One region of the Oceanobacillus sp. FSL W7-1304 genome, then DNA from elsewhere that is predicted to be linked to it. Evidence: riboswitches for the same ligand, from Rfam matches in the RefSeq annotation. Region 1 holds a riboswitch; each other region holds the start of a gene.
The links. A riboswitch is a leader RNA that binds a small molecule or an ion and turns the genes downstream of it on or off. The one in region 1 is predicted to bind S-adenosylmethionine.
Positions count from the first base shown of each region.

Region 1 (8,066 bases):
TACTATGAGGACCATACCTGCTTTACATTAGGATCTCCAGAAGGGAATTTTCCCGTCACTACAAAATTAATTGGCGAATTTAATGTATATAATGTAGTAGCTGCAATCGCAACCGTATATAGTAAAACAATGATTTCTGTAAAAACGTTAGTCCGCTCACTCGCTAATATAGCCCACATAAATGGCAGAATGCAAAAGCTCGACCTTGAAGCACCAATATCAATTTACATTGACTACGCACATACCCCAGATGCGATAGAAAAAGTAATCGCTTCTGTCCAACCATTTAAGCAGAATCGTATTCTATTAGTGGTTGGTACCGGCGGAGATCGAGATGAATCGAAACGTCCCATTATGGCTGAGAAAGCATCTGTAGCTGATTTTGTAATTTTAACAATTAATGACTCAAGATATGAGGATTCTAATGCTATCTTAACGGATATGGAACAAGGAATGAAGCACAATAATTATATCTGCATTCCGAATCGAAAGGCTGCCATAAGCCTTGTTATCGACAAGAGTGAACCTGGAGATATTATTATCATTGCTGGTAAAGGGCTTGAGAAGTATCAAATCACAGAAGATAAGAAACACCCGCATAGTGACAAGGAAATCGCAATACGAAATTGTTCGATTAAGTATAATCTAAGTGTGTAGATCTAGAATCAGTAAGGACTAATTTACATTCAAACTGCAAACATACAACAAATTGCCTTAGGCTCTATCAAAGATCCCAGGGCAATTTGTTATTTAAAGAAAAGGTTAATCTTTTCCAAAGTACCATTTCCAAAGAGAAAAACCAACAATAGCATATATAGCAATTAGACCATATAGCCAAACTGTTAACATTTCATTAACAAACAATCGCTTCTCCCCCATTCTCTAATCCATTCACTTTGCTTCTTGTATACTTTCATATTCTTGGTCGGGTTCCTTAAAGATTTTTGACAAAATCAATATGACTGCGATTCCAATAAATGTTGCTACTGCACCGGCAGACATTGTACTGGGGATGATCCCGCCAAAATATAAGATAAGATATGATAATAATCCAATAAACATCGATCCTTCTGCTGCGCGTGGAGATACTTTCCTTTTAGCATAAACAGCATACAAGATTGGACCGAGGGTCCCCGCTGCTACACCTGAAATCCCAATCCACATGACGTCCCCCATATACCTTGGTGGGTTAAGCACAAGCAGAAATGCTGCTAATCCGACTAGTGGAACACTCCATCTGCTAATGAGAAGAGCGATTTGTTGCGCCTTTTCTTCACTCACATTTACATATCCGCGTTTCACTAGAAATTTAAGAAAAATATCATTAGCAAATACGGTTGAAATCGATACAAATAACCCATCAGTCGTTGACATAGCTGCAGCAAGTATAACTACACCAAATATCGCAACAAAAATTGCTGGGAATGCCCATGCGATATACTCCATAAGGGCTAAGTCAGTTGTTTCTGTTCCACTACCAATAGCTACTCTGCTATACAATCCACCAAACAGTACTAACACACATAGGGAAGCTGTTATAACATAAACTAAAATCATTTTTCCTAAATCACTTTCTCTTTTCAAACCCAATACCTTATTAAATAAATGGGGTGCCGAGGCAAAAGCCCACTGGATTGTTATGGCACCTATTACCGGTCCGATTGAATAAAAATGTAGTGATTCCGGATTAAAAACCTTAACAAGGTTACCATCCTGCGCAGCTAAATTATCAACAATACCTGCAAAAGTTGAGGTGACTCCCCCATCCCAAAATATAACAATCCCTGAAATAAATACTGCTAATCCAGCAATAGCCATCATAATTACCTGTACAGCATCTGTATAGATATCCGCAAGTGCGCCACCTGCAAACACATATAACACCACAATAGCCGTAATAAGAATCAAACCTGTTGAATAATTCATACCAAGCAGATACTCAAATATCCTTGCACCAGCTACAAATTGCGCAGCTATGTAAAAAATATTAAAAAGTAAAATTAACCCTGTTCCCACTCGCAAAATATCACTATTATAAAAATCGCCAAGCCAGTCTGGTAATGATAGTGATTTTTGTTTGGTATTCAACTTTCTTACCTTTTTTGCAACCATTAGCATTCCTATTGGGCCGCCACCTATCATTGCTAAGAAAAGCCATAAGTTAGATAGACCCCAGTCATAAGACCATCCTGGATATCCTAGAAAGGTTGCAGCGCTCAAATAGGTTGCAGCAAAAGATAGGCCTAAGATGACTGGTCCTAACGTTGTTCCTCCAGTTGCAAAATCACGGACATTTTTCGTTTTTCTGGCGCCAATATAACCAAGAAAAAGCATAACCACAAGAAAGAGTGAAAAACCTATCCATGTATATAATGTGGTAGCTTGCATGCACTGACCCCTTTCTCTGAATTATCAGCTAATTAATCGTAGTAAAAACACTATGTGCTTGGTTTTTGAATGTAAGTATAAGAATTTAAAAATACCATCACACCTTATACATGTAATTTCAATTTTCTTGCCGGATGATTGTTGGGCAAATATGGACTTTTGGTTTCAAAAAGATTTTCTCTTAATGTATTACCTTCGTAATCTGTTCTATATATTCCTCGCCTTTGTAATTCAGGTACAACATGGTCAACAAATTCCCGAAAAGTTTCTAATGAATACGATTGTGCAATATTAAAACCATCTACGTTAGCCTCAACAGCCCATTTCTGTAATTTATTTGCTATTTGTTCTGGTGTGCCAATAAATTTTGCCGTGCCATTGCCTAGACCATGATTTTGAAGTGCCTCACGAAGTGTCCACCTTTTTTGGGGATCCTTTGTATACATGTCTAAATTCCCCTGTACTGCTTCTGTTTCCATATCATCTAAATACTGATCCGGATTATATTTAGATAGATCGATACCTGTATGCCCAGAAAGCAATGCAGCTGTCCCCTCATAACTAACAAGGCTTTTTAATTTCTCGTATTTAGCAAATGCTTCTTCCTCTGTAGAACCAATAATGGGAAGAACCATTGGAAAAATACGAATATCCGTTGCATTTCTTCCCTGCTCTACTGCACGTTTTCGAATATCTGCAGCGTAATTTTTCATTGCTTCCAGTGAATGTCCCTTTGTGAAAACTGCTTCAGCGTGTTTGGCTGCAAAATCTCTTCCTCTCGAAGAAGCACCAGCTTGAAAAAGTACTGGAGTCCGTTGTGGTGATGGCTCCGTCAAATGTGGACCAGGTACATGATAAAATTCACCTGTGTGATCGATCGTATGTACTTTTTTAGGATCTGCAAAGGTATCCGTCTCCTTGTCATAAACAACCGCTTCGTCTTCCCAGCTGTGTTCCCATAACTTGTAAACGACTTCAAGAAATTCATCAGCACGGTCATAGCGTAAATTTTTAGGCAATCTACCTGACAGGCCCAGATTAATTGCCTCACTCTCTAAATACGATGTGACTACATTCCAAGCAATTCTTCCTTCTGTCAAATGGTCCAGTGTTGAAAGCTGGCGTGCAAGTGCGTATGGCTGGGCATAGGTTGCTGAAATCGTTGGAGCGAATCCGATGTGCTTTGTGACCGCTGCCATAGCTGCAATTGGCATTAATGGATCATGTGCCGGCAATTGCACAGCATGCTTAATTGCAGCATCATGATTACTACCATAAACAGAATACGTGCCTAGCACATCGGCAATAAATACGGCATCAAATTTTCCTCGCTCTAACACTTGCGCTGTTTCTGTCCAATAATGAATTCGATTATGAAAAGCCCCCTTATCTTTTTCATGTTTCCATAACCCCATGGAATGAGGCGATGGTGAATTTTGTACAAAGCCGTTCAGATGAATTTGTTTTTCCAACTGGAACACTCCTCCTATAAATTTGCTTAGATATGGCTTTACTGCTCGCACGATTATCAGAAACAATACTACTCGTCAAAAGCGTTTAAGGCATTTACACTATGTGCGATTGCCGATCCAGCTTTCAGTGCTACAGCAACAAAAATTGCTTCAGAAATCTCTGCTAAGTTTGCTCCTGTATTTTTTGCATTTTTCGTATGCAAATTAATACAATACGCACAACCTGTTGTATGTGCACAAGCAACTGCAATTAACTCTTTTTCTTTTTCACTTAAGTTTTCTGCTTTTATGGAATGGTGATCAAAATTTAAAAATGCCTTAAAGGTTTCATCGTTCAACTTAGAAAATTCCTTTATTCGGTTGAAATACGATGCTTTATACAATTCCTCGTCACTATTTCCATCGTAAGCATTTAGTGCATTTACTCCATGTGCCGCAGCTGATCCCGCCTTTAATGCTGTTGCAACGAAAATCGCCTCTGCCACCTCTTCCTTACTTGCTTTCTGCTTTTTGACATTTTTCACATGTAAATCAATACAATACGGACATCCAGTAATGTGTGCCACAGCAACTGCAATTAATTCCTTTAACTTTACGGATAATTCCCCTTCAGCCAATGCTCGATTATTAAAAGCAAAAAATGACTCGAAGGCATCTGGTGCATATTTCTTTAGTTCCTGAAGCCTTCCAAAATAATCCTTTCTGTACAAGCTATCTGTTTTTGTTACACCCATTTTCTTCGCTCCCTTTTCAAATTTACCTATTCATCGCAATATAATCTTTCCCATGATATTACTTGGTTTTTAATCAAATGAAAAAACCTCTTCTGATGAGGAAGAGGTTCTAAATCACTCATCTCATCTTTCAAGCATTTGCTTGCTGGAATTAGCACCTTGTTACATCATTGTAACGGTTGCCGCAGGATCGTAGGACCAGTTCCTCCCCTGACTCTTGATAAGAAAAATCATATTCAATTAATAGGAATTGTTCACATCATACACCTGGTAACGAATCATGTCAACTCTGTTTTTTGAATTTAATACAAAAGTTAGATATTTAGTGCAAGATGACGTTCATTTGACCTATATGAAACTATTTATTGTAACGTGCTCATTCCAAAGTTATATCGTCAAAATCTATTGCTTTGCTAGCTCCTGTGCTACTCCAATAATCCAATCCTCTTGACCACCTACTGCACCCATTTATTGGATGCGATGAACGTTTTTTTAATCTTATCGCTAGTATGTAATATAGGTACGAGTTACAAACCAACCTTTATCTTTTCACAAAGTATTTGATGAATAAGTCCGTTATCAAATCAACTAAAACCTTAAAAAGCCTGTTTCCATAACAAATTTTCGTGGACAGACACGAATCCTCTCTTTAAGTCATAAAGATGTTATATAGGCAAAAGCCCAATCTTGAAGCAGACTGTTCACTTAGGAGGTGATTGCGTTTGTCCGGGATTTTATCTGTGCTTGCTCTTCTAATTAAGGAAGCCCTCTTTTTTGTTTCTTATGTAAAAAACCATGCATTCCCGCAACCATTACCCTCTGATGAAGAAGCGAAATACATCGAGGAAATGCAAAATGGAAGTGAAACAGCCAGAAACAAACTTATTGAACATAATTTAAGACTCGTTGCTCACATTGTAAAAAAGTTTGAGAATACTGGTGAGGATATGGAGGATTTAATTTCAATTGGAACCATTGGTCTTATAAAAGGGGTCGAAAGCTTCTCAACAGATAAGGGAACAAAATTGGCAACATATGCTGCTCGTTGTATAGAAAACGAAATATTGATGCACCTTCGCGCATTAAAAAAGGTGAAAAAAGACGTTTCCTTGCACGATCCAATTGGTCAAGACAAAGAAGGCAATGAAATCAGTCTAATTGATATTCTTGAGGCAGAGAATGATAATGTAATTGAATACATCCAATTGAATATGGAGATCGCCAAAATGCAAAAGTATTTTTCTGTTCTCGATAAACGAGAGCGAGAGGTAATTGTTTATCGCTATGGATTAAATGACTATAACGAAATGACACAGCGAGAAATCGCAAAAAAGCTAAACATATCACGAAGCTATGTCTCACGAATTGAAAAAAGAGCGCTCATGAAAGTGTTTCATGAGTACTATCGAAAAGAGCGCAATAATTAATTTGGAAGGCTTCCAAATTATAAAAAAGCCCAGAAACATGAATTTATCATTGTCTCTGGGCTTTTGCTTTTTATTTAATTCTCGTTTATAAACTCTTAACTACAGCGATAATGAGCTGGGCTGCATTTTTAGCCGCTGTTTCAAGAAATTGATCAAACGAGATGGACGATTTTTTTCCGGCAATATCAGATAATGCACGAATAATAACAAATGGCTTGTTATACTGATGGCAAACCTGTGCAACAGCTGCTGCTTCCATCTCTGAAGCAAGCATCGTCGGAAATTTTTCATGAACAAATGCAACACGCTCGGGATCTTCCATAAACGAATCACCAGTTGCAATAATTCCCTGTTCACAATTTATATCCATATTTTTTACTGCAGCTACTGCTTTTTCAACTAACGTTTTATCTGCCTCGTACATTGGAGGTAGTCCAGGCACCTGTCCATAGCTATAATTAAAGGAAGTTACATCAACATCATGATGTACAACCTCAGTAGAAATGACGATATCTCCCACTTCCAGATTGCTAGCAAAACCGCCAGCAGATCCTGTATTAATAACATGTGTTGGTGCAAAACGTTCATGCATGATGGTAGTAGCCATTGCCGCATTCACTTTCCCAATCCCTGACTTTAACAGAACTACAGATTTATCCTGTAATTTCCCTTGAACAAATAAGCAATTTGCTACTGTTTGTTCTTGTTTTTCTGTCATCTGGTCTAATAATAGTGCAACCTCTTCATCCATTGCACCAATAATTCCGATTGTCATACTATATCCTCCATCAATCTACTTCTATTTTTTATCATTTTCAATTAGAATTTCAACCTTCGTAGGCTGCCATCCTTCATTATCAACCCACGATAGAAATACTCGAAATACTTCCGTTTCTGCTGTGTCAGATACAGTAGCAATTACCTTTTGATCGCCACCATTTTCAATCCACCATTCAATCATATCATCTCCGGTTAAACCAGTAGCTTGTGTAATTGCTCTTCGCATTTCGATTCGATCTTGTGAGCCTTCATCAAATGTTGTTGTATGTGGACCTTCTTGTTCAGTTCCAACAGGTGACCAATCTCCAGTATATGCTTCTGCAACATTATCATCTGAAGGTTCAGCGGTCTCTGTTTCAATTTCCTCATCAGCATTATTTTCTTCATTTTCATTTTCAGCTTCCTCGTCTGAAGCTAAATCATTTTCGCTTTCTTCCTGTTCAGGATTATTACCCTCAGCGTCCTCCTCATCCTCTTCCGTAATTAGAAAATCTGAGGATTCATTTTCATTTTTTCCTGTTTGCTCTTCAGTTTCATCATCGCCACCGCCAAATAACCACATACCAAGCAATATGATGATGAGAAGTGCACCAGCGATAAGGAAAATGGAAATTAATTTTGTGTTTTTTCTGCGTTTTTCAAATTTGTTTAAACGTGAATGTTTGTCTGATTCACTCATTTCATTTCCCCCTTCCTAAAGTTCATGTTCAAAATAAAGAATAACATAAGTTTATTACATCTGTTACGGGAAAATCAACCGAACTCCCAATGACATACTGATAGTTTATTGAATATCATCTATCTCTATTATAGTATCATACCATATATAATATGCTGATTCATATACATCAATCACTTTTTGCTTTTACGGTTCTTATGTCGATAAAAACCCTTTTGATAAACACTTCTTTTGTATATCGGACCGATAATGATAGGTATACAGAAAGCAACCTCTCCAGCATTATCTGCGTGAAAAACAGTGGTTCTTTGCGAAAAAGAGCATATGTTATATATTATTCATTTAATCAGATCCATAAGTTCTTCGTATTGGTCCCCATATCCATCCTACCAATACTAGGAAAATACCTAACAGCACTACAATAGGTATGACAGTAGCTGTTATAACACTGTCAACAATCCCTGTTTGAAGCAATAGATCTCTAAAGAATATAATTACCCATAGTATTGACTCAAAAATAAAGCGAAAGATAGGCTCAATTATACCTCTGACAAAATCAATTATGGTTGCAAAAAAATCAGCCATT
Region 1 covers NZ_CP150211.1:637,689-645,754, forward strand. The annotation lists gene NYE61_RS03370 (UDP-N-acetylmuramoyl-L-alanyl-D-glutamate--2,6-diaminopimelate ligase) at 1-657, shown strand, start outside; gene NYE61_RS03375 (sodium:pantothenate symporter) at 892-2,388, opposite strand; gene NYE61_RS03380 (LLM class flavin-dependent oxidoreductase) at 2,493-3,860, opposite strand; gene NYE61_RS03385 (carboxymuconolactone decarboxylase family protein) at 3,929-4,594, opposite strand; SAM riboswitch class I at 4,715-4,821, opposite strand; gene sigK (RNA polymerase sporulation sigma factor SigK) at 5,317-6,021, shown strand; gene mtnN (5'-methylthioadenosine/S-adenosylhomocysteine nucleosidase) at 6,107-6,796, opposite strand; gene NYE61_RS03400 (YrrS family protein) at 6,821-7,480, opposite strand; gene NYE61_RS03405 (hypothetical protein) at 7,823-8,065, opposite strand.

Region 2 (8,066 bases), 1.8 Mb from region 1:
CATATATAATCCGCCAGCTACCATCATACCTATTCCGATATTGCGAAGTGATTCTAGCATACTTGTATCTTTTGTAGTTTTAAATCCTGCATCTTTTTTTCTAAGAGGATTCCCTTCTCCTGAGAATCCTTTTACAAACATGTTTTTATTTTTATTCCCTAAAAAGTTAAGTACAGACGCTAATAGTATACAAATAATATTAGAAACGATTACTGCAGGTGCAAGAATATCGAAATAATCTACTGGCAAACCTCCCATATTATCAGCATAAATCTCCGAAAGCGGAATGGCCCCTGTAGTTATTCCGCTTGCCATAATCGGTGCCACTATCATAAGAATCGTTTGTTTAAATCCTATACCAAATAGTTGCCCTAGCAAACCACCCGCTAATGCTGCCAGTAATATCGTCGTTAATAAAGGAATTAACATTTTTAAAGCTACATTAATAAGAACTTCCTTTTTTATTCCTAATATACTTCCGACAATTAATCCTGCAACAATTAGGTTAGAGAATCCAAAACCACTATAGAAATCAGCAGCTAATTCAGCAGTTACTTCAGGCAAAATTCCGATATAAATTAGTAGAGAGGGTAGGAAGATGCAAAGTATAGTACCTCCTCCAAAATCAGAGAATTTTGGAATGGAATCCCCCATCCACATGAACAAACCACCTAAGCCCATCGTAATCATAAAACCAGTAATTAAACTAGAAGGAACGACATCAAGGTATAATCCTACTATTGCAGGTACTAATAGTAAAAGATATATTGGAAGTTTTATTCCGTAAATCTCTTGATTAAAAATATTATTCTTTCTTTTTGTATTCACAACATTTTCACTGCCCATTAATCCCACTCCTTTTTTAGATAAGTATTTCCCTAACAAACAAATTTTGATAGCGCTTTCTATTAATTGGAACGTATACTTGCTTTGATTTCTATTATCCATCATAAATATTAAGAATTATAATGTAAAACTAATATATTTGCTAATAAATATCAGAATATGTGATGTTATGATGTTTAGAATCTCATTGTAAGGAAAAAGAGCTATTCTCATAGTTAATTAGTTTGTAATTAAAAACATTGAATGCTATTATATATTCAATTCAAAGTAAATTCATCGGTATTATTGAATAATTGAATTGAGAGATAGACGTTGCTAGGAGGGGGATATAAACTGTTCTTAAAATAACTGAACAGATCATAATAGATACATAATTGATTGAGGATAATGGAGAGCAAACAATCATAGAAATTAAAAGTAGTAAAAATATCAACACGTGGAGTGTGGTTAAATTGAAAAAAGCATTATTATTAATTTTACTTATATCGGGTTTATTGGTTATTTCTGCATGTGCTGGTGACGGAGCAGATGAATCAGAGAATGCAGAGGAACAAAAGGATCTGACAGTTGGATTAGCTGCAGAGCCAGTATCGCTGGATCCGCACGCTGCAAATGATGGTAACTCCTTATATGTGATGAATGCCATCTATGATACGTTGGTTGAACAAAACACAGATTTGGAGATTCAACCAGCTTTAGCTGAGAGCCTTGAACAAATTGAAGATACTGTCTGGGAAGCAAAGCTTAGAGAAGATGTTACGTTCCATGATGACAGTGCATTTAACGCGGAAGTAGTAAAAGCGAACCTGGATCGCGTTCTTGATCCTGATATGGGCTCACCGCTAGCCTTTTTATTCGATATGATTGATTCCGTGGAAGTAGTAGACGAATATACGGTACAGATTCATACAAAATATCCTTTTTCAGCATTGCCATCTCATTTGGCACATCCGGGCGGGCATATGATCAGTCTTGAGGCGATTGAAAAGGATAATGAAGCAATAGCTAATGGTGGAGAACCGTTTGCAACAGTTAATGAGAACCCAATCGGTACAGGATATTTCAAATATGATGACCGAACAAGTGGAGAACAAATAAAAGTTGTAAAAAATGAAGACTATTGGGGAGATAAGGCCGGTGTAAATTCGGTAACCTTTAAATTTGTCCCAGAGGATTTAACACGAATTGCAGAGCTGCAAACAGGTGATTCGGATATCATTTATCCAGTAAATACAAGCAATATTGACGAAGTGGATACGAATGAAGGTACACACGTTAAACAATCGGATAGCGCAAGTATGTCTTATCTTGGCTTCAATGTAGCAAAAGAACCATTTACAGATCCTAGGGTAAGACAGGCGATTGCAAAAGCAATTAATAAAGAAGAAATTATCGAAGGGGTACTAAATGGTGTGGCTTTACCAGCAAAAGGACCGCTCGCGCCTACCGTGTTTGGGTATGATGAGGATGTAGAGCCTATCGATTATAACATTGAGGAAGCAAAGGAACTATTAAAGGAAGCGGGCTATGAGGATGGTTTCAATGCGACAATCATGGCCTACGATACAAATACATCGGATATCGCGCAGGTTATCCAAGCAGAACTAAAAGAAATTGGTATCACTATTGACATTGAGATGACCGAAGTAGGAACTTATTTAGAAGTGACTGGTAATGGCGGTGTTGATATGTTTATCGGAAGCTGGGGGACTGTAACATTGGATGCGGATTACGGACTGTACCCGATGTTTCATTCAGCAAATGCCGGAAATCCAGGAAACAGGTCTTTTTATGCGAATGATGAGGTAGATGAGTTGCTGGAGGAGGCAAGACAAGAGGGAGCGGAAGAAGAAAGACTGCAACTATATAGTGAAGCACAACAAATAATTGTAGATGAAGCTCCAATCGTTCCACTTTACCATTCTGTATTGCAAGCTGGTTTAAGGGATGAAGTGAGTGGATTTTATCAGTATCCAAGTAGTTTCCCATTTTTGCGTGATGTAACGATTGATTGACAGATAAATTGAATTTTAAAATAACATTGACTTTTTCATCGTGAAGGTGTAATTTTAATACAATTGAATATTGAACTTCTTATCTAGAGAGGTGGAGGGATATGGCCCTTTGATACCTCGGCAGCGGGCTCAATTTATTGAGTACTGTGCCAATTCCATCAGACACTGGTCTGGAAGATAAGAAGAGGTGCCCTGAATTTATCTACCCTCTTCTTATGGAAGGGGGTTTTTGCTTTGTCTTTGTAATTGAATATTCGTTTGGAATAAGGTGATGTAAATATTAAGGGAGTGACTAGTTGTGACAGAATATGGTGTATGGACAATTATACTGGCATTAGGATATACATTTGCGCTCATATCGGCAGGGCAAATTGCCAAAAGACGTGTGACAAAGAAAGATAGTTATTTTGTTGGAAACCGGAATTTCAATAAATGGATTGTTGCGTTTTGTATAACTGGATTATTCTCGGGATCCACATTTATCTCTATTTTGGAGTTATCTTATTTAACCGGTATCTCCGCAATCTGGTATGGGGTGGCGGAAATGGTTCAAATATTTATTATTGCTTTGTTGATTATCCGTTCTTTCCGGAAAAAGATGCTTGTAACGGTTTCTGGTTTGATAGGAGATACGTATGGTAGAACGGCAAAAGGCTTATCAGGAGCAATTACTGCATTTGCCTTTCCCATGTGGTCCGTTGCCACGGCAATCGCATTTGCTTCTGCATTTCATGTGTTTACAGGTATTTCATTGAGTTTATCCGTTGCGTTTACTGCTATTTTACTTTTTATCTATTTACAAGCTGGTGGCATGTGGTCCATTGCCTTTACACAAACGATGAATATGTTTGCATTCGGATTAATGATCGTAATTGGAGTTGTTGCCTTTTTCATCAATCCCGGAATATCAGGTTTAGCTGCATTGAACATGGAGCGTCCAGAAATGTTTAACTTTGGAAGTGTCGGACTGCAAGTAATTGTCGTCTGGTTTGGGACGTTCCTCGTTAACGTCATTCTGGCTCAGGCTGCTTTCCAAATGGCATTATCCTCCCGCTCGCCAGAAGAGGGTCAAAAAGGACTTGTCATGGCTGGATTCATGGCGATTCCATTCATAGTCGGTGGCGTTATCTTCGGAATATCAGCTGCCACTGTTGTGCCGAATGCATCCACTGGACTTATCGCGATTCCCCAGTACTTGATGGAAGTTTTGCCTGCCCCATTAGTAGGTTTATTTTTCCTTGGTGTATGGGGTTGTGCACTCGGATGGGGTGGACCTTGTCAGTTCTCAGGTGCCACAAGTCTCGGACGTGATGTGGGAAGTGCGATTAATCCAAATGCCACAGGGGACCAGCTTATTAAATATACGAAAATCTCGCTGCTGCTTTTAACCGGCCTGATGATTGCGTTTGGCTTATTGCGAACAGAGCAATCGGCATGGTGGAATGTATTTGCTTGGACGATACGAAATAGTGCCACGTTTGCACCGGTAGTAGCCGCATTATTCTGGCCGGTGGTAACGAAGCGAGCTGTAGTTGCTTCCTTGTTCACTGGATTTACTAGTGGACTGTTATGGTATTACCTGGGCGGGTGGCATCCACAGGAATTTTATCTAAACATACACCCGGTTTGGATTGGAAGCTCGGTTAATATCCTGACAATTACGTTGGTGACGCTGGCTAATAGAAGAACGAGTTTAAGATTGAGAAAAACAGATCGCTTTGGTTACTTGGGATTAATTGGAGGAGTAATTTTTACACTGGTTAATATTTTATACTTTGAACAGGCGTATAATAGTGGATTGTTTGGGTTGTTTATGTTTGTAGCTGTATTGAGTTACTTTATAGCAGCAATTCGGTTTGTGAGGTTAGATGAGCGGGGAGCGATAGTTGTAGAAGAACAGGAATACATTGCGTCCAACAGTTAAGAACATAACACCATTCAATTTCTAAATAGATAGAAAGTTTAACTCCCGGTTAATAGGGGTATAGATGATTTATCGCAATGAAAAGTAATGAGTAAAAGTGTTAATAGGGAATGGAGGTAGAATAAGTATGGATTTAATTATCACTGCTTTCGTTGCCTTGATTGGTGTCTTTGTATTAACCATTAGGGCGTTTACAGCGGTTTATAAAAATAGATTGAAGGATTCTAATTAGGAGAGAAATTTCTATTAAATAATGCATAAGGGCATCCTTCTTTAGGAGGAGGTCCTTTTTTGGGTGACCAAGTAGTACTGTGGTCTATTTATGACTAATCTACCGACATAATAAAAAGTTTAATAAAATTGCTAAAACATTCCTAAACCATGCCGATATAAATAATGAAGCGAGACACAAGGATGTGACTTGCTAAAAATTAAAAACATGGAGGTAGATTGATCATGATTATCAATCACAATATTTCTGCTCTTAACGCACATCGTCAATTAGGAGCAAACCAAGGTGCAACACAAAATTCATTGGAGAAACTTTCTTCAGGTCTTCGTATCAACAAAGCTGGAGATGACGCTGCAGGACTAGCAATCTCTGAAAAAATGCGTGGACAAATTCGTGGATTGGAAATGGCTTCTAAGAACGCTCAAGACGGTATTTCATTAATCCAAACAGCTGAAGGTGCTTTGAATGAAACTCATTCAATTTTACAACGTATGCGTGAATTGACTGTACAAGCTGGAAATACTGCCACACAAGATGAAGAAACTGACCTAGCGTCCATTAAGGCTGAAATGGATTCCTTAATAGAAGAGCTAGGCGGGGAAGCTGGAAGTAAAGGTATTGCAGATCGTACACAATTCAATGGCAAGAATTTGTTGGATGGCACATTTACAGATATGACTTTCCAAATCGGAGCAAATGAAGGGCAACAATTAGAGATATCTATTGAAAGTATGGAAGCGTCGGATTTGGGCTCAGAAAGTTTAAAAATAAATGCACTTGATGTTACTGATTTTGAAGCTGAGAGTTTTGATAACCAGTTGGCAGCTATTGATGCAGCAATTAACCAAGTGTCTACACAACGTTCAAGTCTTGGCGCAGTACAAAACCGCCTAGATCACACTATAAATAACCTAGGTGCTTCTCAAGAAAACCTAACTGCTGCAGAATCACGTATTCGTGACGTTGATATGGCGAAAGAAATGATGGAGTTCACTAAGAACAATATCCTTTCACAAGCGGCACAATCAATGTTAGCTCAATCCCAACAAATGCCTCAAGGAGTGTTACAACTCTTACAGTAATTTGGTGGGAAGGGCGTCTAATCTGGTAACGGGTTAGAAGATAACTGGGTGAATTGCTGGAACTTCCTAAAGTGTTTTGTACCACAACGTAGCTGGAAACGGCAGACGTGAAGGTTTGAAAAACAAAGCAATGAAACAATGGATAATCAGCAGCCAAGCGCCTGTGGTGAAAACCTGGCGAAGGTTCAACGACTAGAATGCACTGCCTAACAGTTAAACTTAAGGCAATGAGATTCGTAGGGTGGATCATTTCCATTCGAAGTGCCCAGCCCCTTAAGAATAAGGGTGAAGATATAGTCTATTCTATGATCGAAAGACATAGCGGCAAAGCAAGCCAACCAACAACCACAAGGTGTTTTACAATTACTTCAATAAGAAAAATAGTTAAAGGAACTCTAGTTATACTAGGGTTCCTTTTGAATTAGTTAAAGTTATTAAAAATTTTGTTGAACCTCATATCAAGCAAGCTAAAAGCTGCCAAGTGCTTTCTTGACAGCTTACAACTTATAACCACAACCCTTATATCTTAACAAAGCTATCATTGCTCTTAGTCAAAAGGCCTAGATAACTAGCATATGAAATAACATTTTCTGCGTATGTTGCAGTATCATAGATCGTGTTAGGGCTATTTGGGTTTACCTCTATTAGGCTTAGATGCTGATTATTATCTATTCCTAACTCGATAGTTACTTCAGTTACTACGTTACCATAAATTTTTTGAAGACTAACACCAACTGTTTTAGCTAATTCTTTAATCTTACTTTCCAGCTCGGTCGCTTCTTTTTCTCCATAATTATCCCGAAGAAATTCAGTAAGTTCTTCCGTAAGGTTTTTCGAAGTATTGTCAGCAGGATTGGCTTTCAAGTCTGCAAAAAGGCTAATAAATTTCCATTTATCTACTTTATCTTGTATTAGTTGCATAGAAAAGGAAGTTGGTTGTCCATTTTTATTCAGAGATCTAGCATCTTTCTGAACGATAAAGTCGTCTTCTTTTATCAATTCTTTTAACTTGTTTAGTAACGGAAACTCACTATATTCTGTTACCGATGTCCCTTTTGTAACAAAATATTTACCATTTGATAGCTTTTCAATGTACTGAGTTCCTGAAATATTTCCACTTTCTAACTTTAAAATAACTTTACCGTACTTCTCAATAAAGCTGAAGATATCTCGTGTTTTTGAAACTTTTTGATAGGGTGCAAGAATATCGTTAATTTCTTCACTAGCCTGGAGCTTCTTATATATTCCAGATTTTTTATATTTCCTGCCCGTCCATTTATTGGTAAATGCAATATCTTCTAGTTCTTCATAAATCCATTGAGCATCTTCATCACCTCGAAGCTGTAAACGATCAATTATGGCATCAGGATATTCAACAATTTTGGGTATCCATTTGTTATCTTCGTAAAAATGCCCTTTTATAAGCATTTCGTCGTAATCAACATCTTTCGGTGTAAAAGTATAAAGATGAATATTTTTCCTTTCAGCTGTCTCTGCTAGAGTAGTGGCAAGTGAATCGTTAACAATTTTACCTTGAAGTACGCCTACTGTGGTACGGTTATCTAATTCTGCTAAGGCAATGTTTGCTGTCCTAGCTTGAAACATTCCACTCCAAGACTTTCTTAAACTTTCAGTATAGAAAATCCCGTTCTTTGCAATATATTTTGCATATGCAATCGTGTTTACTGCTCTTTTTTCTTCATGGTATGCTGTTTGAGGACCATTGTTAGCCTCATGCATCCAATACCTACCATTTTCATCAATGGCAAGATCAATTCCCAGCTCATCAAGAGCAAGCCCGTAAAGTTTATCTAAGTGAAGGGCAATTTCTATGGAAAGTCGTAAAATATCAGATTCGTATTTTTCCGCTTTTCCCCCGTATTCTCTTACAAGGAAATCATGGAAATTATCAACTCTGCCATCAGTAGCAACGTTACTCAGGTTACTTTTTCTATTACCGAGCCGTG
Region 2 covers NZ_CP150211.1:2,466,695-2,474,760, reverse strand. The annotation lists gene NYE61_RS12530 (2-hydroxycarboxylate transporter family protein) at 1-846, opposite strand, end outside; gene NYE61_RS12525 (glutathione ABC transporter substrate-binding protein) at 1,299-2,861, shown strand; SAM riboswitch class I at 2,938-3,045, shown strand; gene NYE61_RS12520 (sodium:solute symporter family protein) at 3,160-4,785, shown strand; gene hag (flagellin Hag) at 5,242-6,099, shown strand; gene NYE61_RS12510 (YheC/YheD family protein) at 6,619-8,066, opposite strand, start outside.
Region 2: it holds a riboswitch for S-adenosylmethionine, as region 1 does, so the genes downstream of both, NYE61_RS12520 (sodium:solute symporter family protein) here and NYE61_RS03385 (carboxymuconolactone decarboxylase family protein) in region 1, are expected to answer to the same signal.

Region 3 (8,066 bases), 830 kb from region 1:
GCGCATAATGTTGCATTAACAACATTAGCACAATTCGTGTTACCAGGAGATACAGCTGGTTCATCAAGATATTGGGAAAGAGACATTATTAAGCCGGAAGTAGTTGTAGAGAATGGACTGATAAATGTTCCAGATCAGCCTGGAATTGGTTATGATATCGACGAGAAAGCGATGGATGAATTTACGGAATGGGCAAGAGTCTATCATTTTTAATAAAATACGGTGTTATATAGAGGAGCGCATTGTAAGCTCTCCTCTTTTACAAGATAAAAATTCATAATATTATGATATATTGAAGGGGATTTACATATGAAAAAGAGTCTTCAGGTTGCTGGAGCTTATGTTGGATTAATTGTGGGAGCAGGGTTTGCTTCTGGTCAGGAAGTCATGCAGTTTTTTACAAGCTTTGGAATCTATAGTGTAATTGGAACCATCATCGCAGGGTTACTCTTTGCATTTCTAGGAATGCATGTGCTTCAGTTAGGAACTTATTATCAAACAGCATCACATCGTGAAGTAATTTATAAAATATGTGGAAGATATTTTGGCTTTGCAATCGATCTATTAATTACATTCTTTCTGTTTGGTGTTGCAGTTGTCATGATTGCAGGTAGCGGATCGATATTTGAACAACAATTCGGTATTCCTCCACTTGTTGGGAACTTAATCATGACTGTAGCTGTCATTGTTACACTTTGTTTGAATGTAAATAAAGTTATTGCGGTAATTAGTAGTATAACGCCTTATTTATTGGTATTAATATTTATTATTACAGGATATTCTTTATTTACGAGTGATGCAAGCTTTAGTCAGTTAAATGCATTGGCAGAAGCGCAGCCTGCTTCAGCCCCTAACTTTATTATAGGAGCATTGCTCTATGTTTCGTATAATCTTGCAGCAGGATTTGCTATGCTGGCCGTCATTGGCGGCACGATGAAGGATAGAAAAACTGCTGGCTGGGGTGGAATTCTTGGTGGAATCGGACTTGGGTTATTACTATTTCTAATTAATTTGAGTTTATTTATGAATATCGGGTCTATTCAAGAAGCAGATATGCCTACATTAGTACTGGCGACAGAGGTATCGCCAATTGTTGGTATCTTAATGGCAATTGCTTTATTAGGGATGATTTTCAACACAGCAGTAGGTATGCTTTATGCTTTTACTGCACGACTTGTGCCGCAGAATACGAGAACGTTTAAAGGAGCCGTTGTTATCATAGGTTTACTAGCTTTTGGTGTAAGCTTTATTGGCTTTACGACACTTGTAGGGACCGTTTATCCAATTACCGGATATTTAGGCTTTGTTTTAATTATTGCGGTTATTATATCTTGGGTTAGATTAAGAAAAGCACAATCATAAATGAGAAAAACGAACAGCAATTGCATGCTGTTCGTTTTTTTAGAAAACTTGGTATTCACCAAGTTTGGGCGATGCCAAGTCTACATGATTATTTCCAAATCTCTTTCGATAACTCAACAATATATTTCAATTTTGTCCATTGCTCATCCTCTGTTAGCTTATTCCCGTGATGCGTGGAAGCAAATCCACACTGTGGGCTTAAAGCAATTTGCTCTAATGGCACAAATCGTGATGCAGCTTCAATTCGCTTTTTGATCACTTCTTTATCTTCTAGCTCACCAAATTTTGATGTAATCGCGCCAATAACAACTTGTGCTCCACCTTTTGGAACATGTTTCAACGGTTCGAAGGTTCCAGAACGCTCATCGTCATATTCAAGGAAAAAGCCGTCCACTTTCTCTTTCGCAAAAAGAATCGGAGCAACTTCAGCATAACTGCCTTGGAATGCCCAGCTAGAACGATAGTTTCCGCGACATAGATGTGTTGTTACAATTAAATCCTCTGGTTTGTCTTCGAGTACACCATTTACAATACGAACTGCTAAATCGATTAATTGCTCTCTTGAATAGCCGCCAGTATCGATTAATTTAAAGTCAGAAGATGAAAGTCCAGCAATGTACACATCGTCTAGTTGTAAGTAACGCACACCAGCATCATAGAATGCTTTTACAGCATCTCGGTATGCTTGTGTAATATCGTTGGCATATTCCTCAATATCTGGATAAATTTCTGGGTTTCGTATCCCAACTTCAAATAGCTGGTTTGGACTTGGAATCGTTTGTTTCGGAACCGCACGGTCACCAACAATTTCCTTAAATTCAATAAAGTCCTTAATAAACGGATGATCGGCATTAAAGGAAATTTTCCCGGTGTTACGCACATGATATCGGTCTGTTTCTACGCCATCGAATTGATAGCCTTTTTCGGTGTTGTAGCCTTCAATCCCATTTAAATGCTCAAGAAAATCAAGATGCCACCAGCTGCGACGGAATTCACCGTCGGTTACTGCTTCTAATCCGACTTCAATCTGTTTATCAACAATACGTTTGATTTCCTTTGTTTCGACTTCACGTAATTCTGCTGCAGTGATTTTGCCTGTTTTAAAATCTTCTCTTGCCTGATGTAGGTTCTCTGGACGTAATAAACTTCCTACGTGATCTGCTTTGAATGGCGCTTTTACTAGCGTTTGTGTCATGATCTATTCCTTCTTTCTTTTATTTTAATAGTAGGTAGGAAAATTATCCCCAAATCTCTTTTGAAATGTCTACGATAAATTTCAGTTTATTCCATTGTTCTTCCTCTGTTAGCTTGTTACCATGATGGGTTGACGCGAATCCACACTGCGGACTTAAAGCTATTTGCTCCAACGGTACATAGTTAGCAGCTTCCTGAATGCGTGCTTTCAATGCCTCTTTATCTTCAAGCTCACCAAATTTAGATGTTACAGCGCCAATGACTACTTGTGCACCGCCCTCTGGGATATACTTCAATGGCTCAAAGGTTCCAGAACGGTCATCATCATATTCTAAGAAAAAGCCATCTACTTTTTCTTTTGCGAATAATGTTGGCGCAATTTTTGCGTAGCTTCCTTCAAACGCCCAGGTAGATTGATAGTTTCCGCGACATAGATGTGTTGTTACAACTAAATCCTCTGGTTTATCTTCTAGCACTCCATTAGCAACACGAAGCGCTAAATCGATTAAATATTCTCTTGTTAATTTACTATCATTAAATGGAATCGTATCAGAGCTCAATCCTGCAATATAGACATCATCTAATTGCAGGTAACGACAGCCAGCATCGTAAAATGCTTTTATCGCATCACGGTAAGCGACGATAATATCATGTGCATATTCCTCAATGTCTGGATAGACATCTGCATTCCGAATCCCAGCATTGAATAACTGATTTGGACTTGGAATCGTTTGTTTTGCGACAGCCCTGTCACCAACAATTTCTTTAAACTCAATAAAATCTTTGATGAATGGATGGTCTGGGTTAAATGCTATTTTTCCAACATTGCGCACGTCGTATTTTTCCGTTTCCACGTCCACAAATTTAAATCCATGATCTGGTACATAGCCTTCAATACCAATAAAATGCTCTAAGAAATCTGTATGCCAAAATCTTCTGCGAAACTCCCCATCGGTTACAGCCTGAAGGCCAACTTCAATTTGTTTATCAACCACTCGCTTAATTTCCTCTGTCTCAATCGTACGAAGCTCACTTGCCGGAATAGCTCCTTCTTTAAAATCCTTTCTCGCTTTATGAACCCTTTCCGGTCGTAATAAACTTCCTACGTGATCTGCTTTAAATGGTGCTTTAATTAATGTTTTCGTCATGAAAATCCCTCCATATTTTTATTAAGGTAATATTGCAAAAGATCTTACTGGGAATCCAGTTGCTTTTTCTGGTTTGGCAACGATATTAAAGATATAAGCACCTTTTGTTGGTACTTTATCTAAATTGGTTAGAAGCTCGATTTGGTATGTATCTTGCTCCAGCACATAATACTCGCCAATGAGTGAGCCATTCTTTCGGACATCGATGGAGGAATCTGTATCAAATGTTTCATGACCGACAGCATTTACGTTTCTTTCTTCAAATAAAAATCGCAATGCGTCAATTCCCCATCCAGGCAAGTGACTATTACCAGCTTCGTCCTTATTTTCAAAAGCAGTTTTATCTGGCCAACGTTTACTCCAGTCGGTTCGTAACGCTACAAATGTACCTGCTTCAATCTCACCATTTATTGCTTCAAATGCTAGAATATCTTCTTTCGATAAGGTGAAGTCATTATTTTCTAAAGCTTCCTTTGACTTATCGATCACCACAAGCGGTAAAACAAGTTCCTTTAATTCAAGCTCTTCAAGATAACGTTGATCCTGTACAAAATGAATTGGTGCATCAATGTGTGTGCCGTATTGTCCAGGAAAGGTAAATCGTTGTGCGAAAAAGCCATCATCATGTGTGAAAAGTGTTTTGAATTCGGCATCGTCAAATGCTGCGAAATGTGGTGAGTTTGGCCCGAATGCGTGCGTGAGGTCTACCCAATTTTTCTTTTTCAGTAATGCAATTGCCTGTTGCAATTCTGTTCCTGCTTGAACCGTTGCCATTTAATCCCCTCCAGTAGTTTTTTAAAACTTCTTTAAAGAAAAGAAAAAACCTCTTCTTAAAAATAAGAAGAGGTTAGGCACCGTATCGTCTAATATCTCTTCTTATCTTCAAGCAATCATTGCTTCTGGAATTGGCACAGTACTTAAAAAGTCTGTTGCCGAGGTATCATAGGGCCAGTCCCTCCACCTCTCTGGATAAGAAAGTTTTTTGTATGAAATTAATAATTAGAATACTCCATACGATTCTGAATGTCAACCATTAAAATTAAGAATATTACATGTAGCGTGAAAAAAATTGCAAAAGTTAGAGATTCTTGCAATCTAACTGATCAACGCTAAAATTAATAGTATAGAAAGAGCTTTGTACAATGGGGATGATATTTTGTTAGTTAATGTAAGTGAGGGTATAGAAAAGCTAGTCGTTCGTTTTCCAGGAGGAATGCAAGAGGTAAATAGCTATCTTGTCAAAGGAGAGAATGGCTATACCGTTATTGATACAGGGATTTATTCAGAGGAAGCAATTGCGACTTGGGAAGCGCTATTTGATACTGGTGTTGAAGTGAAAAAGGTTGTTTTAACACATACACATCAGGACCATATTGGTCTAGCGAGATGGTTTCAGGAGAAAAAGGGAGTTCCCGTTTACACATCGAAACTCGGGTATAAGGAAATGCTGAAACATCGTGATAAGAAGAGAATTAAAGAAAATCTTGCTGATTTGCTTCATATGCATGGTGGGCCGAATTTGCCTGGCAGAATAGGTAATGATTCCTTTATCTATGAATTTGAACCAGATGGATTCTTTGATGAAACTGATACCATCCTGTTAGGGAATCAGTGTTTTGAGGTTGTTTGGACACCGGGTCATGCTCCGGATCACTATTGCTTTTATCAAAAAGACAGGAAGCTAATGCTAATTGGCGACCATATTTTAAATAAGATTTCTCCTGTAATCGGTTTGTGGACAGGGGAGGAATTCAATCCATTAAACGATTATTTTGCATCCGTTGAGCGGATGCAGCATTATCCGACAGCATTAGCCTTACCAGGGCATGGTGAGAATATCCATCGCTTGAGTGAACGTGTACAAACATTGATTCAAGGACATGAGCGTCGGTTAAATGAGGTTGAAAGCATTGTGAAAGCAGAGACTTTGACAGCAGCCGAAGTGTGTGAAAAAATTTATGGCAGCCTAAAATTTAGTCACTTTGTTAGCCCATTTATGGCGACTTTAACAAGACTAATATACTTAGAGTCTATGGATAAGATACACCGATTTTATGATAATGAGAAAGTTTATTTTCAGCATTAACCAGTCGTAATATTTGAGTGTACGAAATCACTGGTATGTAGAAGAGAGAAAAAGAATAAGGAGGGCGGAAAGTGAATCGTGTTAACAATCCGATACTAAAACAAAATGAAACTGTCGTGCATCGAAACTCAGATCGTTTTTTGACGGCGTTCAATCGAATCGAAAAGGGCTTAAAAGCTTTGCTTATTAAGAAAGAAATGGGGTTTTCAAGAGCTGTTAAAGTCCTGGGTAAATCAAATGCGTTGATAAAACAGTTTCAAGATGACCTGCTTGAATTTGCTGAGTTACGAAATGCTATTGTACATAACAAGACGGATCTCATGTATACTATTGCAGAGCCACATGATTCCGTTGTAGAACGGATAGAAGCAATTGAAATTGAACTTTTAAAGCCTAGAAAAGTAGACCCGCTTTTTATTCGTAAGGTCGTATGCTTTCAAGAAACCGAGCCATTATCGAATGTACTAGAAGTCGTTAATAAGCAAGGGATTACGAAGTTTCCAGTATACAGTGGTAATGTGTTTCAGGGGTTAATTACGCATAAAGGAATTAAAAAATGGTTTTCGAAAGGTATCGAAAATCGATTAACCTCTCTATTAGATGCAAGATTAGTAGAGGTCTTGGAATGTGAAAAAAGGGATAACTTTAGATTCATATCAAAGGAGACATCTGTATATGAAGCAAAGGAAATTTTTAAGGAGCAAATTGGAAAAGGCAATCGATTGGAAGCATTATTGATTACAAAGGAAGGAAGCTCCAGTGGAGGACTAGTTGGGATTGTTACCAATTGGGATATTATGGAGATTTGAGTATGCAATACGAAAGGGGACAGCTATGGAGTTTGTAGCAATAGACTTTGAAACTGCTAATGAAAAACGTTTTAGTCCTTGTGCGGTTGGTTTAGTAGTAGCCAATGAGCATGGCATAATAGATGAATTCTACAGCCTTATCAATCCATTAATGGAATTTAAATCATTCAATACGTATATTCATGGGATTACTGAGCATGATGTTGCTGATGCTCCTACATTTGCAGAGGTTTGGCCGACATTGCGGAATTACTTAAACGACCACCTAACAATCGCACATAATGCAAGCTTTGATATGAGTGTGATTCGCAATACACTTGATTATTACAAGCTCTCATATCCTGACATGGACTACCTTTGTACCGTAAATATCGCTAAAAAGCTTTGGCCGGAATTGGAGAACCATAAATTAAACACACTTGCGAACTATCATAACCTTCAGTTTGAACATCACCACGCACTAGAAGACGCTAGAGTCGCTGCGCAAGTGATGATTCAAGCATTACGGGATACCAAAACAAACTCTCTTGACCGTTTTTTAGAAAAGTGCAGCATGACAAATGGAAAAATTTATGACCGTGGCTATTATCCGCCAAAAATGAAACGTGTAAAAGGAAGTACAAGACTATATTTAAAGTAAATTAAAAATGCTAGAATATCTGCAATGATTGTTCTAGCATTTTTTTATGCTTACGAATAAATATACTTGAATGAGTACTGCAACTTGCTATCTTTAATTAACTGAATTAAAATAATAGATAGAATATTCAACAGGCTTGCCATCATGATACCATTGAGGGAGTGGTAGGATGAATACCAATACAAATGTACAAACTGATTTGGATAAATTGCTGCAAAGAGCAAGAAGAAACACATTAGGAGATTTATTAGCTCGTACGAGAGAAAGAACCCCGACTAAATTTGCATTCGCTTATCAAAACAAACGGTTAACCTATGAAGAGCTTGATAACATTGTTAATCAGACAGCACATGCATTTTTAGCAGATGGCATGAAAAAGGGAGATATGATTACGGTCATGTCTAAAAACAGCCTTGATTTTGTTGTAGTAAATTATGCGCTTGCACGAATTGGAGCGGTTATGATTCCAATCAACTATATGCTTAATCGGGAAGATGTGCAGTATATTGTAGAGCATGCTGATGTTAATGGTTTTATTGCTTCAGAGGAATACGCAGGCTTACTCGATCAATCTGTTGGCAAACAGAATATTAAATACCGTTATCTGATGGATATAACCCTTCCTTATAATGATGAAAATAAAGGATGGAAGCCATTATCCCAAGCACAAGAAGGGATGTCCACTCAATTAATGGATGCAGATATTCTTGATGATGATCTCGTGCAAGTTTTATATACAAGTGGAACGGAATCAAGGCCTAAAGGAGTCATGCTTACACATAAAAGCCTTATTAGTGAATACCTCAGCAGTATTGTAGATGGTAAAA
Region 3 covers NZ_CP150211.1:1,471,865-1,479,930, reverse strand. The annotation lists gene menC (o-succinylbenzoate synthase) at 1-213, shown strand, start outside; gene NYE61_RS07335 (hypothetical protein) at 310-1,362, shown strand; gene NYE61_RS07330 (5-methyltetrahydropteroyltriglutamate--homocysteine S-methyltransferase) at 1,451-2,557, opposite strand; gene NYE61_RS07325 (5-methyltetrahydropteroyltriglutamate--homocysteine S-methyltransferase) at 2,601-3,704, opposite strand; gene NYE61_RS07320 (cyclase family protein) at 3,726-4,478, opposite strand; SAM riboswitch class I at 4,578-4,680, opposite strand; gene NYE61_RS07315 (MBL fold metallo-hydrolase) at 4,861-5,790, shown strand; gene NYE61_RS07310 (CBS domain-containing protein) at 5,862-6,599, shown strand; gene NYE61_RS07305 (3'-5' exonuclease) at 6,562-7,239, shown strand; gene NYE61_RS07300 (acyl-CoA synthetase) at 7,409-8,066, shown strand, end outside.
Region 3: it holds a riboswitch for S-adenosylmethionine, as region 1 does, so the genes downstream of both, NYE61_RS07320 (cyclase family protein) here and NYE61_RS03385 (carboxymuconolactone decarboxylase family protein) in region 1, are expected to answer to the same signal.

Region 4 (8,066 bases), 450 kb from region 1:
CTGTTACCGATGGCCCTTTTTATCGGTCTGATTTTCCTTAACCAGCATGTTACGACACCAGTCATTAGCTTTGGCATGATTGGAACCATTATCATTGCAATCGTAACATTGATTTTTATAATTGGGATTTCCATTTGGTCTAAAACCTGGGTACTTCCAATTGTTTTAACTTTCGTTTCCCTGCCAGATTATCTGCTCGGCTTTACATCATTAACAGAATCTGCCCGATTAATTACAGGCACTTGTATTACATTTGGCGGCATTTTCATTTATCTTTGGATCTCAAGTAAACTGGCAAAAGCCTAACACACATGAAGGGGATTACCGATTATTCTCTGACTTGGTAATTCCCTTCTTTATGTTACGCATCTTCCCCTGCTTCATTTGGATATTTCTCCTGTAAAAACTCCACAGATTGATTGATCAATGCTTTCAAAACATCCACATTAATATCAGCAAGTTTATTAATATACACACAAGCTTTTCCGGTTGTATGCTTTCCGAAATCTGTCAGCAGATCCTCTCTTCTGTCATCACCGGCTGCAAAATATAAACTATGCTTTGCCCTGCGTGGCGAGAATCCGACTAATGGCGCATCTCCTTCATGACCAGATGCATATTTATAATGATAGGAACCAAATCCAATAATGGTTGTTCCCCACATTTTAGCCGGATATCCAGTTGTTTCTGTAAAAATTTCAAGCAGCTTATAAGCATCCTCTCGCTTTTTGGCATTGTCAATATCCTCAATAAATGCCACAACATCTCGATCATTTTCTTTCATTTTTTGCTCATACATCTTTCATTTCCCCTCTCTTTCCCTCTGCTTTATAATACATACGAATATTCCAATTAAACATTTTAGCAGTAACTCCTCCGGCTTGCAGCAAAGCCTTTCGCATTTTATCACTATATGGAATTGTTTTTACTTTTTTATCACCTAAGTATAGGCCAATTAAGCCTTGATGGATCATTTCATGAAATTTCCGATCTGGCAACCCGCGTACATCTGTTTTTGTCTGTTTAATAAAATAAAGGAAACGCTCTTTCATTTTATTCCAATCCTCATAATAACTACAAAAGTTAAGATCTCCTTCGTCACGATCCTCTTGTTGATCAATATAGTAATCAAGCAAGATATGCAGCCCCTGCATGTAAGGAAAATAGCCATCATAAATAGCTTGCGCTGTATTTGATTTGAGTTTTCCGCCAAGTCCGTAAGATACAAGACAAAAAATTCCCAAGGTTGAACCACTCGCAGCAGAAAATTCATACCATGAGAGATTTTCATTCGTATCTTTATTTTTTTCAAACCATGACGTTAACCGTGGAATTCTTTCTCTTAACTGTACATGCTTATGAACCTGTAAATCTGCGTATAATCCTTGGAGTTTGAGAAGCTGATTCTGGATTTGTTCAAAGGATGCTACATCTCTTAATGTTTCTTGACATGTTTGAACTAACTCCGCAAGATAGCCTCCATCAGCTTGATCATCTCGCAGTTCATAATAATTTTTCATTGGATTCATAGGCGTTAAAGCATCCTTCATCGCTTCATGCAACATACGGAAATCCTTAGGATCAAGCGAAGTGCTTCGATCACAAAGATTATCCAAATAATCACTGATTGTTTGATACGCAACAATAAAACGAACTGCTTTTTTCTCTCTTTCTCCAGCAAGCAGTGCATAAACACTTCCACCTTGACAGTGAAATCGTTTATCTTTTATGCTAGCAAGAGCTTGGGTGCGCAACTCATCATTCGGTATCTGCTCTGCTCTACGCTTCCAGTAATTCATTTCCTCATCAACCATTGGAAAGATTCGTTTAAACACGATTCTTAGTAATGTAATCGCATTTTTTGGTACCTTTGTCAATCTATTTCCTCCATTCCAATTGGTGAAATTTGCTATACTAATTATAGCATCATATACAATAGGAAAACAAAAAACAAGGGGATGTAAACATGATTAGGCCTTACAAAAATATTTATCCAACCATTCACGAAACTGCTTTTATTGCAAAAGATGCTGTAATAAATGGAGACGTTACGATTGATGAGGAATCTAGTGTTTGGTTTAAAGCAATTATCCGCGGTGATGTTGCGCCAACTCGAATTGGGAAACGGGTTAACATCCAGGATTTTTGTATGCTGCATCAAAGCCCAAATAAGACACTTCTCATTGAAGATGATGTCACAATCGGCCATCAAGTTACCTTACACTCTGCTATCGTTCGGAAAAATGCCTTAATTGGAATGGGATCGATTATCTTGGATGGTGCGGAAATCGGAGAAAATGCATTCGTTGGTGCAGGAAGTCTTGTGCCACCCGGAAAGAAAGTACCTCCTAACACGTTAGTAATGGGAAGACCGGCAAAGGTTGTACGCGAGCTATCTGAAAAAGATTATGCGGAAATGGAACGGGTTCGTACATCTTATGTAGAAAAAGGTAAATATTATAAGGAAAATACAAATATGGGACATTAATCAGTTAGGGGCTTGAAATAATAGATCAAGCTCCTCTGTTTATCACCCTAGAAGACCAAAGAACTCAGACCTCAACGCTACAATGACAAGTGTGGAAATAAATATAACTTGACTGAGCGTAAATAGATAATCATTTTTCCCTTCTAGGTATTTCCACTCCATGTATGCTCGAAACAATTCCTGTATACCAGTGAAGATCATGCCAAGTAAAAATAAATACAGCGTAACATCAGAACTCGAGGAAATAGTTGTATAAATGAAATAAAATCCAGCACCTATGTATGCAATGACAGCTATTAATCGTAACCTTTTATCATACTTTTCATGTATATCGTTCACATAATTATTAGAAAACCATTTTGGACGCTTCACGTGCAATAATATTCTCATGATCGAATTAAATATAAAAATAATAAGTGAAAGCACACCTATTAATATGACAATATCCAGTAGTAGACCACTATTATCTTCATAATAGTACATGAGCATTCCTCTCTTTCTAGATTATAAATCGTATGCTAGCCCAAACTCCATCAGCTAAACAAAAAGCTGCACAACTCAATAAGAGCTGTACAGCTATAATATTATTTTGTCAATGCGATTAACTCATCAACTTTATCTGTTTTTTCCCATGAAAATGCAACATCCGTTCTACCAAAATGACCATATGCTGCTGTGTTTTTAAATATTGGCTGACGAAGGTCGAGCATCCGAATAATTCCTGCTGGGCGAAGATCGAATAATTTGCGAACCGCAGCTACAAGTGTTTCCTCGCTTACCTTTCCAGTACCAAATGTATTAATCGCAATGGATACAGGCTCTGCTACACCAATTGCATACGCCAATTGAACCTCACATGACTTCGCAAGACCTGCAGCAACGATGTTTTTTGCAACATAGCGAGCTGCATATGCAGCAGAGCGATCTACTTTCGTAGCATCCTTTCCACTAAATGCTCCACCGCCATGTCGTGCATACCCACCGTATGTGTCTACGATGATTTTACGACCAGTAAGTCCTACATCCCCCTGTGGTCCCCCAATTACAAAACGACCAGTTGGGTTAATGAAATACTTTGTGTTTTCATCCAAGAGATCAGCAGGTACAACGGCACGAACCACATGCTCAATCATATCTTTTTCAATTTGTTCAGTAGTGGTATCTTGGTGATGCTGTGTAGATATAACGATTGTGTCGATTCGGATAGGCTGATCATTTTCATCATATTCTACAGTAACCTGTGTTTTCCCATCCGGGCGCAGGTAATCTACAATTTTTTCTTTTCTTACATCAGCAAGGCGCTTCGCTAATTTATGCGCTAATGAAATCGGTAGTGGCATAAGCTCTTCGGTTTCATCACAAGCAAAACCAAACATTAACCCTTGATCTCCAGCACCTATTGCATCAATTTCATCCTCACTCATTTTTCCTTGGCGTGCTTCTAGTGCGGTGTCAACACCGCCAGCAATATCTGCTGACTGCTCATCAATTGCCGTCATTACAGCACATGTTTCCGAGTCAAAACCATATTTAGCTCGAGTATAGCCAATTCCTTTTATCGTTTCTCTTACAATAGCAGGAATATCTACATATGTGCTTGTCGAAATTTCCCCCGCTACTAACACTAATCCAGTTGTTACAGTTGTTTCACACGCAACTCGTGCATTCGGATCCTTTTTTAAAATTTCATCTAGGATAGCATCTGAAATTTGGTCTGACATTTTGTCTGGATGACCTTCTGTTACTGATTCTGAAGTAAATAAACGTCGATTTACAGCCATTAGGCTAAACTCTCCTTTATTGTATGTTACGGAACTCTAATTTAAATGTTCTACATATATTATTCAAAGTACCTTCAAAAGGTAAAACTTTTCCCACTGACCAGGTCAATCGCTTTTCTATGAATATCATTTTATATATAACTTCTCTATAAAAAACAAAAAAGCCTTTCCTTCAAAGACATGAGGAAAGGGTATACTGGCCTTTCGCTCTTATTGTTCAAGGAAGTGTTCCTTGCATCAGGTTAGCACCAATTCACATCATGTGATGGTTGCTGGGTTTCATCGGGTCTGTCCCTCCACCAACTCTGAATAAGAGTATCCGTTCAACCTTTAGATTAACGAAAGTAGCTGTAGGTGTCAACTATTTTCGGATGGTGGGCTATTATATATTTTTTATAATTTATTTTTAAATAGTATGGACTAATAATATAAATGTGTTATACTAATAAGCATCTTAAGAAAATAAAAGTTGTCACAAACGTATAAAATCCTTAAAAAGGCAGGAGATAATGACATGAAAACGGTGGAGAGATCATTAATTAAAGAGTTAAATGAACACAATAATATGCATATTAATTTGTCGGTAGCACAATTAGTAGAAAAAATTTTACGTTATCAAGAAGGAAGTCTTACTTCTACGGGTGCAATTCGAGCAACTACTGGAAAATATACTGGGCGTTCTCCCGAAGATAAATTTATTGTAAAAGATGAGGTTTGTACAGATTTTGTTGACTGGGGAAAGGTAAACCGTCCAATCGAAGAAAAAGTATTTGATAATCTTTACAGAAAAGTAATAGATTATTTAAAAGAAAAAGATGAACTTTATCAGTTTCAAGGGTTTGCTGGTGCGGATAAAAATTATCGCCTGCCAATTCAAGTCATCAATGAATACGCATGGCATAATCTTTTCTCACGTCAATTGTTTATCACGCCAACAGATGAAGAGTTAGAAAATCACCAAGCAGAGTTTACTGTTGTTTCTGCTCCAAATTTCAAAGCAGATCCAGCTGTCGATGGAACAAATTCGGAAACATTTATCTTAATCTCCTTTAAGAAACGTGTTGTTTTAATTGGAGGTACTGAATATGCCGGTGAAATAAAAAAATCTATCTTCTCAGTGATGAACTACTTGCTGCCAAAGCGAGATGTTTTGTCCATGCATTGCTCAGCAAATGTTGGTCTAGAAGGTGATGTAGCCCTGTTCTTCGGCCTTTCCGGCACAGGAAAAACAACATTATCCGCTGATCCTTACCGCCGTCTAATTGGAGATGATGAGCATGGCTGGAGCCCGAATGGCGTGTTCAATATTGAAGGTGGATGCTATGCAAAATGTATTAACCTATCGGAGGAAAAAGAACCCCAAATTTTCAATGCCATTCGCTATGGTTCTGTACTCGAAAATGTCGTTTTAAATGAAAAATCACGAATTCCTGATTATGATGATACGACATTAACAGAGAATACGCGTGCTGCATACCCGCTTGAGAATATTGATAACATTGTGTCACCAAGCGTTGCTGGCCATCCAAATACAATCATCTTTTTAACAGCAGATGCTTCTGGGACACTGCCGCCAATCAGTAAATTAACGAAAGAGCAAGCAATGTATCATTTCCTAAGCGGCTATACGAGCAAACTTGCAGGTACAGAGCGCGGAGTAACAGAACCGCAAGCAACTTTCTCAGCATGCTTTGGTTCTCCTTTTCTACCTTTGGCACCAGCAAAATATGCTGAAATGCTAGGTGAAAAAATTGATATGTACAATTCAAATGTGTTCTTAGTTAATACTGGCTGGACTGGCGGATCTTACGGTGTTGGAAACCGTATGAAGCTATCCTATACGCGTGCAATGATTCACTCTGCTCTAGAAGGCGAGCTGAATTCAATGGAAACTGTAAAAGATGAAATTTTCGGATTAGAAATTCCAATGCATGTTCCAGGAGTTCCAGATGAAGTACTCATTCCGAAAAAAACATGGAATGATCAAACAGCATATGAGGAGACGGCAAAATCACTAGCATTAAAATTCCATGAGAATTTCAAGAAATTCAATAATGCAAGTGATGCAATTAAAGAAGCCGGCCCGGTTTACCAAGGGTAATAATTCTGTTTACTCATCCCAAAAGGATTTTATTTATATGAGTGGAGTCAGTATCAGCATCATGCTGATAGCCAGCCTGTTTTTATGGGCTGGCTTTTTATGTTCCTCCCTCCAATTTTTACTTATAACCGATAGATCGATTTCCCCCTTTGACTATAACTGTATATTTCGGATTTTTGCTCCATTTTACACACGCTATTCTATTGCCCAGGTTATTAGTCCAGACCCATGCACTAAGGCTCTGTAACCTTAAATTCCCGCACCACTATACTTAAATCTGCAGTTTCAAAACCTTTACTATTCCCTCTCGCCCTCACCTCAACTAGGCATTCACACATTTTCCAGTTTCGCATAAACTGTGTTGATAAATGATCACGTATTCTGAAAGGAACGAAACGTATGAGAAAAATTAAATTGATTGCTGTTGTAACAGTTGTTTTCCTCATTTTCCTTTCTGCTTGTAATTCAGCGCAGACAACTAAAATCAGCTTAGCAGAGGTCACTCGCTCCCTCTTTTATGCACCACAATATGTAGCGCTCGAGAAAGGTTTTTTTGAGGAAGAAGGACTGGAGGTAGAACTTCAGACAACATGGGGTGGAGATACGACAATGACGGCACTTCTTTCTGGTGGAGCGGATATCGCGCTCGTCGGATCGGAGACTTCCATCTATGTGTATGCACAGGACTCTAAAGATTATGCGATTAACTTTGCACAGTTAACCCAGACAGACGGGACATTTTTAGTGGCAAAGGAGCCACAACCTGATTTTGAGTGGGAAGATTTAGAGGGTAGTAACTTTTTAGGACAGCGTGTTGGCGGGATGCCACAGATGGTTGGTGAATTTGTATTAAAGAATCATGGCATTGATCCACATGCGGATTTAGATCTCGTACAGAATATTGATTTTGCCAATATCCCTGGAGCATTTTCATCTGGTGATTATGAGTATGTCCAGCTATTTGAACCGACCGCTAGTATTTTAGAGAAAGAAGGTCAGGGACATATTGTTGCATCCTTTGGAGAAGAATCCGGTACAGTTCCATACACGGTATTCATGACGAAACAGAGCTTCATGGAAGAAAATGACGAGGCAGTTGAGAAATTCACCCGTGCGATTTATAAAGCTCAAGACTGGGTCGCGGAAAACAGTGCAGAAGAAATTGCTGAAGTTATTGAGCCTTATTTTGAAGACACAGATCTGGATATGCTTGCTGCATCGATTGATCGTTATAAAAGCCAGGATTCCTTCGCGGTCGATCCAATTTTAGATGAAGAAGAATGGGAAAATTTAAAATCAATTATGGATGAAGCTGGTGAGCTTCCAGCAGATGTTCCATACACTGATTTAGTGAACACAGATTACGCTGAAAGAGTTATGTCTGATTAAAGGAGGAGATTTTGTGTCATTTCTGACGTTGGACCATGTCTCCCATCATTACTTTTCTAAAGAAAGCTATACAAAAGCAATTGACAACATTTCCATAGCGGTTAAAGAAGGTGAGTTTATTTCCCTGCTTGGTCCGAGTGGCTGTGGTAAATCCACGCTCTTATCCATTATTGCAGGGATTATCCAACAAACAGAAGGTACGGTTTCACTTCAAGGGAAATCAACTGCCGAATCTGAGATGGAAATTGGCTATATGCTTCAGCAGGATTATTTATTCCCATGGAAAACAATCCTGGATAATGTCTTA
Region 4 covers NZ_CP150211.1:1,089,129-1,097,194, forward strand. The annotation lists gene NYE61_RS05400 (hypothetical protein) at 1-306, shown strand, start outside; gene NYE61_RS05405 (DUF1801 domain-containing protein) at 362-799, opposite strand; gene NYE61_RS05410 (tetraprenyl-beta-curcumene synthase family protein) at 792-1,814, opposite strand; gene NYE61_RS05415 (gamma carbonic anhydrase family protein) at 1,967-2,488, shown strand; gene NYE61_RS05420 (DUF4181 domain-containing protein) at 2,531-2,971, opposite strand; gene metK (methionine adenosyltransferase) at 3,073-4,269, opposite strand; SAM riboswitch class I at 4,477-4,585, opposite strand; gene pckA (phosphoenolpyruvate carboxykinase (ATP)) at 4,784-6,370, shown strand; gene NYE61_RS05435 (ABC transporter substrate-binding protein) at 6,770-7,759, shown strand; gene NYE61_RS05440 (ABC transporter ATP-binding protein) at 7,773-8,066, shown strand, end outside.
Region 4: it holds a riboswitch for S-adenosylmethionine, as region 1 does, so the genes downstream of both, metK (methionine adenosyltransferase) here and NYE61_RS03385 (carboxymuconolactone decarboxylase family protein) in region 1, are expected to answer to the same signal.